Regions from separate parts of the Streptomyces fungicidicus genome, predicted to be linked through region 2. Evidence: predicted binding sites of a transcription regulator. Region 2 holds the regulator's gene; the other holds the start of a gene.
The links. Region 2 encodes HrcA, which represses chaperone genes, less so after heat shock. Its sites were predicted from a motif close to TTNGCACTCNGNNNNNCNGAGTGCNAA; they were not measured.

Region 1 (6,623 bases), 2.1 Mb from region 2:
GCCGGTGAGGACGGCCATGTCCTGCAGCATCGCCTTGCGGCGGTCACCGAAGCCGGGGGCCTTCACGGCGACCGCGTTGAAGGTGCCGCGGATCTTGTTGACCACCAGGGTCGACAGGGCCTCGCCCTCGACGTCCTCGGCGATGATCAGCAGCGGCTTGGAGGCGTTGGCCTGGATGACCTTCTCCAGCAGCGGCAGCAGCTCCGCGATGGAGGCGATCTTGCCCTGGGTGATCAGGATGTACGGGTCGTCGAGGACGGCCTCCATGCGCTCCTGGTCCGTCACGAAGTACGGCGACAGGTAGCCCTTGTCGAAGGCCATGCCCTCGGTGAAGTCCAGCTCCAGACCGAAGGTGTTGGACTCCTCGACGGTGATGACACCGTCCTTGCCGACCTTGTCCATCGCCTCGGCGATGAGCTCGCCGACCTGCTGGTCCTGGGCGGACAGCGCGGCGACGGCGGCGATGTCGGACTTCTCGTCGATCGGGCGGGCCGAGGCGAGCAGGTCCTCGGAGACCGCGGCGACGGCGGCGTCGATGCCCTTCTTCAGGGCGGCCGGGGAAGCACCGGCGGCGACGTTCTTCAGGCCCTCGCGGACCAGCGCCTGGGCCAGCACGGTGGCGGTGGTGGTGCCGTCACCAGCGATGTCGTTGGTCTTGGTCGCCACCTCCTTCACCAGCTGCGCGCCGAGGTTCTCGTACGGGTCCTCGATCTCGACCTCACGGGCGATCGTGACACCGTCGTTGGTGATGGTGGGGGCGCCGAACTTCTTGTCGATGACGACGTTGCGGCCCTTGGGGCCGATCGTCACCTTGACCGTGTCGGCAAGCTTGTTGACGCCGCGCTCGAGGGCGCGACGGGCGTCCTCGTCGAACTTCAGGATCTTCGCCATGGCAGCGGGAGCCCTCTCGGAAATCTGGGTGAAGACACTGCGCCCCGGGCGCCCGGCTTCTCATGGGATGCGGGGGCCAGGGGCGCAGTGTTCGAGCAAAGGTGCTTGCTTCGAGGTCGGGTGGTCCGGGGTGACCCCCGGATTCCCCTTACTTCTCGATGATCGCGAGGACGTCGCGGGCCGAGAGGACGAGGTACTCCTCGCCGTTGTACTTGACCTCGGTGCCGCCGTACTTGCTGTAGAGCACGATGTCGCCGACGGCGACGTCGAGCGGAAGGCGGTTGCCGTCCTCGAAGCGGCCCGGGCCCACGGCCAGGACGACGCCCTCCTGGGGCTTCTCCTTGGCGGTGTCCGGAATGACCAGGCCCGAAGCCGTGGTCTGCTCGGCGTCGAGCGGCTGGACCACGATGCGGTCCTCGAGCGGCTTGATGGCAACCTTGGAGCTGGCGGTCGTCACGATCCGACCTCCCCCTTCGGAGATCTCACGGGGTTAACTGTCTGAGGTGGCGACCAGGTCGATCCGTCGTCGCGGGTGCCGGACCTGCCCGTCGCTACGTTGGCACTCTCCAGGGGGGAGTGCCAGACCTGAGACTATGACCGGGATTAGCACTCGGTCAAGCGGAGTGCCAGTTTGCCGTGCGGCGCGTCGGCGGTGGGGGTGTCGTTTCGCGCCGGGTTGTGCAGCTCGGGGGGTTGTGGTGGGCGTCTCCGGGGGCTGCCGCCCCCGGGCCCCCGCTTCGGCCCTGAACGGGCCTCGTCCTCAAACGCCGGACGGGCTGTCGAGTGGGCGGCGCCCACCGGGAACCGCCGAAGGGACGCCAGGTCAACGGTGATCCCCGGGTGCCGCCGACGGGCTGGACGGCGAATGGTGCTCGTCAGGCGCCGCCCGCGGGACGAGGTGGTCGGTGTGGTGTTCCAGGTGGCCTGCTGTCAGGCCCCGCTTCTCCAGTTCCGCAAGGAGACGAGAGGTTCGCTGCGCCAGTGACAGGGGCGGGGCCTCGTCGGACGGTACGGAGATGATGTCGCCGGGGTTCAGGCGGTGGGGGCCGTGGGTGTAGGTGAGGTGGCCGTCGGGCTCCAGGGTGACCCGCCACAGGACCACCGCCGCGATGCCGCAGTCGGCGGCGGCGCGCAGGGTGGTGGTGTCGTACGCGCCGTAGGGCGGGCGGAAGAGCCGGGGGCGGACGCCGAAGCGGGACCGGAGCTTGCGCTGCTGGCCGCAGATCTCGGCGCGCTGGCCGGCGTACGGCAGTCCGCGCAGGGCGCGGTGGTCGAGGGTGTGGTTCTGCAGGCTCGCGCCGACCGCGCGCAGACGGGCGAAGTGGGCGTAGCCGGGGCCCACCACACTGTCCGTCAGGAACATGCTGACGGGGAGCCGGCGCTCGCGCACCAGGTCGATGAAGCGGGGGTCGCGTTCGGCGCCGTCGTCGTAGGTGAGGAAGACGACCTTGTCCCGGGTGGGCACCCGGGCGACGACGGGCGGGAGCGGGCCGTCCGCCGACGCCGCGGCGCTCCCGGGCGACTGGCCCACCCCGTCCTGCGCCCCGCCCGGCGGACCGCATCCGGCGAGCACGGCCAGCAGGGCGAGGACGGCCGCCGGCGGGCCGGCCCTCACAGGTAGTCCTCCAGGCGGGCCACCGCGTAGCCCTCCGCCGTGGCCTTGTTCAGGAAGCGGCGGATCATGTCGGGCATCGTGCCCTTCCAGTCCTCGCGGCCCCGGAAGTGGCTGAGGACGATGTCGCCGGGGTGCAGCCCGCGGTCCCACTCCCGGTACTCCCAGTGGTCGACGAAGACCTCCTCGTTCCAGAGCGGGACGTGGGTGATCCCGCAGGCCTTGGCGGCGCGCAGGGTGTTCCTGTCGTAGTTGCCGTAGGGCGGCCGGAAGAGGGTGGGGCGCTTGCCGTAGCGCTCCTCGATGGTGGCCTGCATGCCGCAGATCTCGCGCTTCTGGCGGGCGTAGGACAGGGCGGGCAGATAGGGGTGGTGGAGGGTGTGGTTGTGCAGGCCGGCGCCCCGGTCGCGCATCTCCTTGAAGTAGCCGTAGTCCTCCTTGACCAGGTAGTCGCTGAGGAAGGCGCTGTAGGGGATCTTCAGTTCGCTCATCATCCGCAGGAACGCCGGGTCCTTCTCGTCGCCGTCGTCGATGGTGAGGAAGAGGATCTTCTCCTCGGTGGGGACGGTGGTGAAGACCGGGGGGAGTCCCAGCCGGCGGTGGCCGTCGACCTCGAAGCCGTCGCGGGTGGTGATCTCCGGCTTCTTCGCCGGGGGCGGCGGGGCGGTCAGGGGCACCCGCTTCAGGCCCCAGCGTTTCGCGGCGGCGACCCTGGCGGCGTGCGCGGCGCGCAGTCTGTCGGCGTAGGCGTCGAGCGCGCGGGCCGGGGGCTCCTTGAGGGCCTGCTGACCACCGGCCGGCGTCACTTCCGAGGAATCGCCCTGTCCGCAGGCCGAGGCGATGGTGGCGAGGGCGAGTACGGCGAGGCCGGTCCGCACACCGCCCCACGTCCACCTCTTATCGTTTTGTCCTACTACTCGCATGGTGCCGGATCCTCGCAGCCGGCACCCCCGGCCACGGCCCGACACCGCGGCCGGAGGCGTACGGTCCACCGACTGGCCCACAATGAGGCGGTGAACGACCTCGCCCCCCTCCTCACCCCCGAAGGCCGCGCCCTCCTCGACGAGGTGCGCGACACCGACCCGGCGCGCGAACTCGCCGTCGCGACCCGGCTGCGCCGCGAGCACCCCGCCGCACTGGTGTCGGCGGCGCTCGGCCAGGCGCGGCTGCGGCAGCGGGCGGTGGCCAAGTTCGGGGAGCGGGACGCCGCCCGGATGTTCTTCACGCCCCACGGCGTCGAGCAGTCGACGCGGACGAGTGTGGCGACCCACCGGGCCGAGAGCCTCCGGGCGACCGGGGTGCGGTCCGTCGCCGACCTGTGCTGCGGGATCGGCGGCGACGCGCTCGCGTTCGCCCGCGCCGGGATCCGGGTGCTGGCCGTCGACCGGGACCCGCTGACCTGCCAGGTGGCCCGCGCCAACGCCGACGCGCTGGGTCTCGGCGACCTGATCGAGGTGCGCGAGGCCGATGTGACGGAGGTGGACACCTCGGGATACGACGCCGTGTTCGTCGACCCGGCCCGGCGCTCCTCCGCACGCGGCCGGATCTTCGATCCGGAGGCCTACTCCCCTCCCCTGTCCTGGGCCGTGTCGGCCGCGCTCGCGGCGCCGCTCGGCCTGCTGAAGATCGCGCCCGGCATTCCGCACGAGGCGATCCCCGCGGAGGCGACGGCCGAGTGGGTCTCGGACGGCGGGGACGTGAAGGAGGCCATCCTCTGGTTCGGCCCCGACGTGACGCCGGGGGCGCGGCGGGCGACGCTGCTGCCCGCCGACGCCGGTGTCTACGCGACACCCGCCACGATGCTCCCGGACCCCGAGGTCCGGCCGGTCGGGCGGTATCTGTACGAGCCGGACGGCGCGGTCATCCGCGCCCATCTGGTCGCCGAGGTGGCCGAGGACCTCGGCGGCGGGCTGATCGACCCGACCATCGCCTACATCACCTCCGACGAGGCGCACCGCACCCCGTACGCCGGCGCCCACGAGATCACCGACCGGCTGCCGTTCAACGTCAAGAAGCTGAAGGCGCTGCTGCGTGAGCGCGGGGTCGGCACGCTGACGGTGAAGAAGCGCGGCTCGGCCGTCGAGCCGGAGGAGCTCCGCCGCAAGGTCATGCCCAAGCCGTACGGCCCCGAGTCCGTCACGGTGTTCCTCACCCGTGTCGCCGGCGCCCCGACGATGCTGCTGGGGCATCCGGTGCGGTGATCACGCGCCGGTTCCCGCGGCGCGGCGCAGCAGCAGCTCCCTCTCGCGCGCGTTGCGGGTCAGCGACGCCGCCCGCTCGAACTCCGCCCGCGCCTCCTCCGTACGGCCGAGGCGGGCCAGCAGGTCGCCGCGGACGCTGGGCAGCAGGTGGTACTCCCGCAGCGCCGGCACCTCGGTCAGGGCGTCGACCAGGGGCAGCGCGGCGGCGGGGCCCTCGGCCATGGAGACGGCCACCGCGCGGTTGAGTTCGACGACCGGGGAGGGTGCGCGGGCGGCGAGCAGGGCGTACAGGGTGGCGATCCGGGGCCAGTCGGTCTCCTCGTAGCGGTACGCGGACGCGTGGCAGGCGGCGATGGCCGCCTGGAGGGCGTACGGCCCCGGGGCTCCGGCGGCGGTGGCGTCGGCGAGGGTGAGGGCGGTGACGCCACGGGCGATGAGCATGCGGTTCCAGCGGGTGCGGTCCTGGTCGCTGAGCAGGACCGGTCCGCCGTCCGGGCCGGTACGGGCGGCGGCGCGGGAGGCCTGGAACTCCAGCAGCGCGGCGAGCCCGTGCACCTCGGGTTCCTTCGGCATCAGCCCGGAGAGCACGCGGGCCAGCCGCAGCGCGTCCTCGCACAGCGCCGGGCGCAGCCAGTCGTCGCCGGCGGTGGCCGCGTACCCCTCGTTGAAGATCAGGTAGATGACGTCGAGGACCGAGCCGAGGCGGGCCTCCCGGTCGGGGCCGCCGGGCACCTCGAAGGCGACGTTCCTGGTCGCCAGGGTGCGTTTGGCGCGCACGATCCGCTGGGCCACGGTCGCCTCGGGCACCAGGAAGGCGCGGGCGATCTCCGCCGTGGTCAGGCCGCCGAGCAGCCGCAGGGTGAGGGCGGTGCGGGCCTCGGCGGACAGCACCGGGTGGCAGGCGGTGAAGACCAGGCGGAGCAGGTCGTCGTCGATGTCGTCGGGGCCGGCGGGCTCCTCCGGCGGTGCGATCGCCGTCGACCGGTCCCGGCCGATCTCGGCCAGCTTGCGGGCGTAGGTCTCCTTGCGCCGGACCAGGTCGATCGCGCGGTTGCGGGCGGTGGCCATGAGCCAGGCGCCCGGGTTGTCGGGCACCCCGTCCCCCGGCCACTGCTCCAGCGCGGCGACCAGCGCGTCCTGCGCAAGCTCCTCGGCGATGCCGACGTCCCGGACGATGCGGGTCACACCGGCGATCACCCGGGGGAACTCCATGCGGAACACGGTCTCGACGGTCCGTGCCGTCTCCGTGCCGCGGGGGTCTGTGGCGGGCTGTGGTGTCACAGCCCACCATCAGACACCCGTACGGCGGCGGAACCAAGGAAGGACCGGCCGGGGACCACAGGTGTGCGGCGTGGTCAGCCCGCCACGACCTCCCGCACCTCGCAGGTCACCGTCCAGTGCGGCTCGTGCACCTTCAGGAACCGCTTGGTCCACTCGATCGCCTCGGCCCGGTCCTTGGCCTGCATCAGCGCGTAGCCGCCGATGACCTCCTTGGACTCGGTGAACGGCCCGTCGGTCACGGACAGCCGGCCGCCCTCGTAGTGCACCCGGGCGCCCTGGGCGGTGGGGACCAGTCCGGCGGTGTCCAGCAGGACCCCGGCCTTGGTCATCTCCTCGATCAGCTCGCCCATCCGCTGCATCAGCTCGGGGCTGGGTCCGCCTTCGGGGGTGTTGTTCTCGTCGATCCGGATCATGGAGAGAAAGCGGGGCATGGTGGCTCCTCGGGTCGTGCGGACCGGGTCGTTCCCGGCCTCTCACCCCTGCGTCGAACGGGAGACACCGGATTCGACACCCTCGCCGGAATTCTTTCTCCTCATTTCAGGGAGGCCCACAGCTCCCCCGCCTCCGGCTCGTCCGCCACCACGCGGTTGGGGTCCGAGGGGGCCGGGACGACCGGCATGGTGAGGGTGGTGACGCCG
Region 2 (6,623 bases):
GGAGGCGCCGGCGCACGACATCGCCGAGTACGGGCGCGGCCTGCGTCTGGTCGCCGCGCTCTCCGAGGCCTGGGGGATCACCTACCGTCCGGGCAGCAAGACGGTGTGGGCGCGGCTGGCCGCCGGGGGGTACACGGCGGGCGACGCGAGCGAGGCGTACCCGGGGGAGCGCACGCCGGCGCGCGACCTGGGGGCGGCGCGGTTCCTCGCGCAGGAGCCGCCCGCTCCCGCCCGGGACGCCTGGCGCGGCGGCTCCTACGGCGACGACTGGCTCGCCCGCCGGCCCGGACGGGACGGGACGTGGCTGGGGCGCGGCGCCCTGTCCTTCCTCGCCGAGGCCTCCGACCTGCTCGCCGGGCAGCTCGACGAGGACCTCGTCACCTCGCTCACCGGACAGCTGATCGTGCCGCGGCTGGCCGACTGGTGCGCGGTGTGGCTGGAGGACGAGACCGGCGGCCACGGCGGCTGGAACGACGGGGACCGGGCCGGCGGCTCCCGCCTCGCCCGCGTCTGGCACGCGGGCGAGGACCGCATCGAGGAACTGACCCGCTCCCTGGAGCGCAACCCGCCCCGCCGCACCGATCCGCTGCACCCCGGACCGGCCCCCTACCCCTGGCCGGAGGAGGCGCTCGACACCCCCGGCGCCGGCGGCTCCCCCGGCACCTCCCTCGCCTACCGGCTCGTCGCCGGCGGGCGTCCGCTCGGCACGCTGGTGATCGGCCGGGGCGGCATCGACCGCTTCCCCGACGAGATCACCGGCCTGGTGGAAGACCTCGGCCGCCGGGTCGCGCTCGCCATCGGCGCCGCCCGGCAGTACTCCCGCCAGGCCACCATCAGCGCCGTGCTCCAGCGCGGACTGCTGCCCGGCGCCGTCGCCGAGATCCCCGGTGTGCGCAGCGCCCTCGTCTACGAGCCCTGCGACAAGGGCGGACCGAGCGGCGACTTCTACGACCTCTTCCCGGCCGGGCAGGGCCGCTGGTGCTTCGCCGTCGGCGACGTCCAGGGCAAGGGCCCCGAGGCGGCCGTGGTCATCGGACTGGCCCGGCCCTGGCTGCGGCTGCTCGCCCGCGAGGGCTACCACGTCGCCGACGTCCTGGACCGCCTCAACCAGCTCCTCCTTGACGACGCCACCGAGGCGGCGGACGCGGCCGCCCGCGCGCTGGTCGCGGCGGGCGCCCGCCCGACCGCCCCCGGCGACGGCCCCCAGACGCGCTTCCTCTCCCTCCTCTACGGCGAACTGGTCCCCTTCGACGGCGGCGTCCGCTGCACCCTCGCCTCCGCCGGACACCCCCTGCCCCTGCTGCTCGCCCCCGACGGCACCGTCCGCACGGTCGCCCAGCCGCAGACCCTGCTCGGGGTCGTCGAGGACACCGCGTACGCCGGCGAGACCTTCGAGATGTACTCCGGCGACACCCTCCTCTGCGTCACCGACGGGGTCACCGAGCGGCGCTCCGGCTCCCGCCAGTTCGACGACGGCGACGGGCTCGCCGCGGCGCTCGCCGGATGCGCGGGGATGGACGCGGAGCCGATAGCGGAACGGATCACGCAGCTGGTGCACGAGTTCGGAGCCCGGCCGCCCGCGGACGATCTCGCCCTCCTGGTGCTCCAGGCCGAGTGACCCGGCCGGTGCGGGACAATGGAGCACATGCCTTCCGCACTCCCCGACGGCGAGCCCGTCCCCGCCGACGGCGCGCTGCCCGCCTCCGCGCTCGCCGGGGCCGCCGACCGCCCCCTCGGGTTCTACCTGCACGTCCCGTACTGCGCGACCCGCTGCGGCTACTGCGACTTCAACACCTACACCGCGACCGAGCTGCGCGGCAGCGGCGGTGTGCTCGCCTCCCGCGACAACTACGCCGAGACGCTGATCGACGAGATCCGCCTGGCCCGCAAGGTGCTCGGCGACGACCCGCGCGAGGTCCGCACGGTGTTCGTCGGCGGGGGCACGCCGACGCTGCTGGCCGCCGACGACCTGGTACGGATGCTGGGCGCGATCCGGGAGGAGTTCGGGCTGGCCGCGGACGCGGAGGTGACCACGGAGGCGAACCCGGAGTCGGTCGACCCGGCCTATCTGGCGGCCCTGCGAGCCGGCGGCTTCAACCGGATCTCCTTCGGCATGCAGAGCGCCCGGCAGCACGTGCTGAAGGTCCTGGACCGCACGCACACGCCCGGACGGCCGGAGGCGTGTGTCGCGGAGGCCCGCGCGGCCGGCTTCGCGCACGTCAACCTGGACCTGATCTACGGCACGCCGGGGGAGTCCGACGACGACTGGCGGGCGTCCCTGGACGCGGCGATCGGCGCGGGCCCGGACCATGTCTCCGCGTACGCGCTGATCGTCGAGGAGGGCACGCAGCTCGCCCGGCGGATCCGGCGGGGCGAGGTCCCGATGACGGACGACGACGTCCACGCGGACCGCTATCTGATCGCCGAGGAGATGCTGTCGGGGGCGGGCTTCGACTGGTACGAGGTGTCCAACTGGGCGACCTCCGAGGCCGGGCGCTGCCTGCACAACGAGCTGTACTGGCGCGGCGCCGACTGGTGGGGCGCGGGGCCCGGCGCGCACTCGCACGTGGGCGGGGTGCGCTGGTGGAACGTCAAGCATCCGGGGGCGTACGCGGCGGCGCTGGCGGAGGGGCGTGCGCCGGGGGCGGGGCGGGAGGTCCTGTCGGACGAGGACCGGCGGGTGGAGCGGGTGCTGCTGGAGCTGCGGCTCGAGGAGGGTGTTCCGCTGTCGCTGCTGCGCGCCGACGGGCTCGCTGCCGCGCGCCGGGCCCTCGCGGACGGGCTGCTGCGGCGTGAGCCGTACGAGGAGGGCCGCGCGGCCCTGACCCTGCGGGGGCGGCTGCTCGCCGACGCGGTGGTGCGGGATCTGGTCGACTGACCTTTTCTCGCCCCCGCCGCCCCTTCCCGTCCCGTCCCTGGGGGCTGCGCCCCCAGACCCCCCTGTCGGCCCTTCGGGCCTCGTCCTCAAACGCCGGACGGGCTGAAAACAGCGGGGTACGTCCGTCACGCCGCGGCGGTCACGAAGTCGATCAGTTCTTCCACGCGGCCCAGGAGCTGGGGCTCCAGGTCCTTGTACGAGTGGACCGAGCCGAGGATCCGCTGCCACGCCTCACCGGTGTTCGCCACCCGCCAGCCCAGCGCCCGGCACACCCCCTTCTTCCAGTCCTGACCCCGTGGCACCCGCGGCCACGCCTCGATGCCGACGGACGCCGGCTTCACGGCCTCCCAGACGTCGATGTAGGGGTGGCCCACCACCAGCGCGTGCTCGCTCGTCACCGACTCCGCGATCCGCCACTCCTTCGAGCCGGGCACCAGGTGGTCCACCAGGACGCCCAGCCGCGCGTCCGGGCCGGGTGCGAATTCGGCCACCACGGACGGCAGGTCGTCCACGCCCTCCAGGTACTCCACGACCACGCCCTCGACGCGCAGGTCGTCGCCCCACACCTTCTCGACCAGCTCCGCGTCGTGCCGCCCCTCGACGTAGATCCGCCCCGCCCGGGCGACCCGCGCGCGTGCGCCGGGAACGGCCACCGAACCGGACGCCGTACGGGTGGGACGCGCCGGACCGGCGGACGGTCGTACCAGCGTCACCACGCGCCCCTCCAGCAGGAACCCGCGCGGCTCCAGCGGGAACACCCGGTGCTTGCCGAAGCGGTCCTCCAGGGTCACCGTGCCCGCCTCGCAGCGGATCACCGCGCCGCAGAAGCCCGTGCCGGGCTCCTCCACCACCAGTCCCGGCTCGGCCGCCACCTCCGGCACCGGCTGCGGCTTCTTCCACGGAGGGGTCAGATCGGCGGAGTACTGGCGCATTCTGATGACGATACGAGGAGCGCGCCCGCCGTGATCAGTCCGACACGCCGAAACGGGCCGCCAGGGCGTCGCGCTGGGCCCGCACGAACGCCGCGTTCACCACCGCTCCGTGACCGGGGACGTACCGCGCGTCCTCGCCGCCCAGCTCCAGCAGCCGGTCCAGCGCGGCCGGCCAGCGCGACGGCACGGCGTCGGGGCCGGCCTGCGGCTCGCCCGACTCCTCGACCAGGTCGCCGCAGAAGACCACCTCCGGAGAGCCGGGGACGAGCACCGCGAGGTCGTGGGCGGTGTGCCCCGGACCCACGTTCGCCAGCAGCACCTGCAGACCGCCGCCCAGGTCGAGCGTCCACTCGCCGGACACCATGTGCCGGGGCGCGACCAGCGCGTCCACGGCCACCTCCGCCGTGTGCGCGTCCAGCCCGTGGCGCACCGCGTCCGCCCGCAGCTCCGCCCGCCCGCGGCCGGACAGCACCGCGTCCATGCCCACCGCGCCGAACACCTCCGCGTCCGGGAACGCCGGCGCCCCCAGGATGTGATCGAAGTGGGGGTGGGTGAGCGCGAGATGCGTCACACGGCGTCCGGTGAGCGTCCGCGCCTCCGTCCGCAACCGCGCGCCCTCGGCCGGGGCGGAGCCCGCGTCGACGAGCAGCACGCCGTCCGAGCCCACCACGAGCCCCGCCGTGCAGTCCCACACGGGCAGCCGGCACCGTCCCACGCCGGGCGCCAACTGCTCCCATCCCGTCTCTTCCCAAGTCACGGTCATGACGGGACGCTATCGGGGACGGGCCCGCCCGGCGCGACGGCGTGGGACCGGCCTTGCCCGGGGCGTACCCACCGGCCGTACACTTGGCCGGGGAGGTCTGGCACTCGCGTACGAAGAGTGCCAGGGGGTCCCGGGGAAGTATTCGGTCGGAAGGCATCTGGAGGTGTGCGCGATGCTCAGTGAACGCAGGCTCCAGGTGCTGCGCGCCATCGTCCAGGACTACGTCGGCACCGAGGAGCCCGTCGGCTCCAAGGCGCTCACCGAGCGGCACAACCTCGGCGTCTCCCCGGCCACCGTGCGCAACGACATGGCGGCCCTGGAGGACGAGGGGTTCATCGCCCAGCCGCACACCAGTGCCGGGCGCATCCCCACCGACAAGGGCTACCGCCTGTTCGTCGACAAGCTCGCCGGCGTCAAGCCGATGACCGCGCCCGAGCGGCGCGCCATCCAGAACTTCCTCGAGGGCGCCGTCGACCTCGACGACGTGGTGGCCAGGACGGTGCGGCTGCTCGCGCAGCTCACCCGGCAGGTCGCCGTCGTGCAGTACCCGTCGCTCACCCGCTCGACGGTGCGCCACGTGGAGCTGCTGGCCCTGGCGCCCGCGCGGCTGATGCTGGTGCTGATCACGGACACCGGCCGGGTCGAGCAGCGCCTGGTCGACTGCCCGGCGCCGTTCGGCGAGGCGTCCCTGGCGGACCTGCGGGCGCGGCTCAACAGCCGGGTCGCCGGCCGCCGCTTCAGTGATGTGCCGAGCCTGGTGGAGGACCTCCCCGAGGCCTTCGAGGCGGACGACCGCGGCACGGTCTCGACGGTGCTCTCCACACTCCTGGAGACGCTCGTCGAGGAGAACGAGGAGCGTCTGATGATCGGCGGCACCGCCAATCTCACCCGCTTCGGACATGACTTCCCCCTCACCATCCGGCCCGTCCTTGAGGCGCTCGAGGAGCAGGTCGTGCTCCTCAAGTTGCTTGGCGAGGCGGGGGATTCGGGCATGACCGTGCGCATCGGGCACGAGAACGCCTACGAGGGACTCAACTCCACGTCCGTCGTGTCGGTGGGCTACGGTTCGGGCGGCGAGGCTGTTGCCAAGCTCGGCGTGGTCGGACCGACACGCATGGACTACCCGGGAACGATGGGAGCGGTACGCGCAGTGGCACGGTACGTCGGACAGATCCTGGCGGAGTCGTAGTGGCCACGGACTACTACGCCGTACTCGGCGTGCGCCGCGACGCGTCGCAGGAGGAGATCAAGAAGGCCTTCCGGCGGCTCGCCCGCGAGCTGCATCCGGACGTCAATCCTGATCCCAAGACGCAAGAGCGGTTCAAGGAGATCAACGCCGCCTACGAGGTGTTGTCGGACCCGCAGAAGAAGCAGGTCTACGACCTCGGCGGCGACCCGCTCTCGCAGGCCGGCGGCGCCGGTGGCGCGGGCGGCTTCGGGGCCGGCGGCTTCGGCAACTTCTCCGACATCATGGACGCGTTCTTCGGCACGGCGTCGCAGCGCGGGCCGCGCTCGCGCACCCGCCGGGGTCAGGACGCGATGATCCGGATCGATGTCGAGCTGGACGAGGCCGCGTTCGGCACGACCAAGGACATCCAGGTCGACACGGCCGTCGTCTGCACCACGTGCAGCGGCGAGGGCGCCGCTCCGGGCACCACCGCGCAGACCTGTGACATGTGCCGTGGCCGCGGTGAGGTCTCGCAGGTCACGCGGTCCTTCCTGGGCCAGGTCATGACGTCCCGCCCCTGCCCGCAGTGCCAGGGCTTCGGCACGGTCGTCCCGACGCCGTGCCCGGAGTGCGCGGGCGACGGCAGGATCCGTTCCCGCCGCACCCTGACGGTCAAGATCCCGGCCGGTGTCGACAACGGCACCCGGATCCAGCTGTCCGGCGAGGGCGAGGTCGGGCCCGGCGGCGGTCCCGCCGGTGACCTGTACGTGGAGATCCACGAACTGCCGCACGCGCAGTTCCAGCGGCGCGGCGACGACCTGCACTGCACGGTCACCCTCCCGATGACGGCGGCGGCCCTCGGCACCAAGGTGCCCCTGGAGA

Region 1: the regulator HrcA is predicted to act here: its motif matches at 1,495-1,521, upstream of groES (co-chaperone GroES).

What each region holds. Positions count from the first base shown of each region.
Region 1 covers NZ_CP023407.1:4,655,829-4,662,451, reverse strand. The annotation lists gene groL (chaperonin GroEL) at 1-891, opposite strand, end outside; gene groES (co-chaperone GroES) at 1,040-1,348, opposite strand; gene CNQ36_RS21485 (polysaccharide deacetylase family protein) at 1,715-2,506, opposite strand; gene CNQ36_RS21480 (polysaccharide deacetylase family protein) at 2,503-3,381, opposite strand; gene CNQ36_RS21475 (class I SAM-dependent methyltransferase) at 3,517-4,704, shown strand; gene CNQ36_RS21470 (RNA polymerase sigma factor) at 4,705-5,916, opposite strand; gene CNQ36_RS21465 (YciI family protein) at 6,060-6,416, opposite strand; gene CNQ36_RS21460 (LCP family protein) at 6,518-6,623, opposite strand, start outside.
Region 2 covers NZ_CP023407.1:2,581,623-2,588,245, reverse strand. The annotation lists gene CNQ36_RS11670 (SpoIIE family protein phosphatase) at 1-1,618, shown strand, start outside; gene hemW (radical SAM family heme chaperone HemW) at 1,646-2,878, shown strand; gene CNQ36_RS11660 (DUF3097 domain-containing protein) at 3,004-3,810, opposite strand; gene CNQ36_RS11655 (MBL fold metallo-hydrolase) at 3,845-4,573, opposite strand; gene hrcA (heat-inducible transcriptional repressor HrcA) at 4,746-5,762, shown strand; gene dnaJ (molecular chaperone DnaJ) at 5,762-6,623, shown strand, end outside.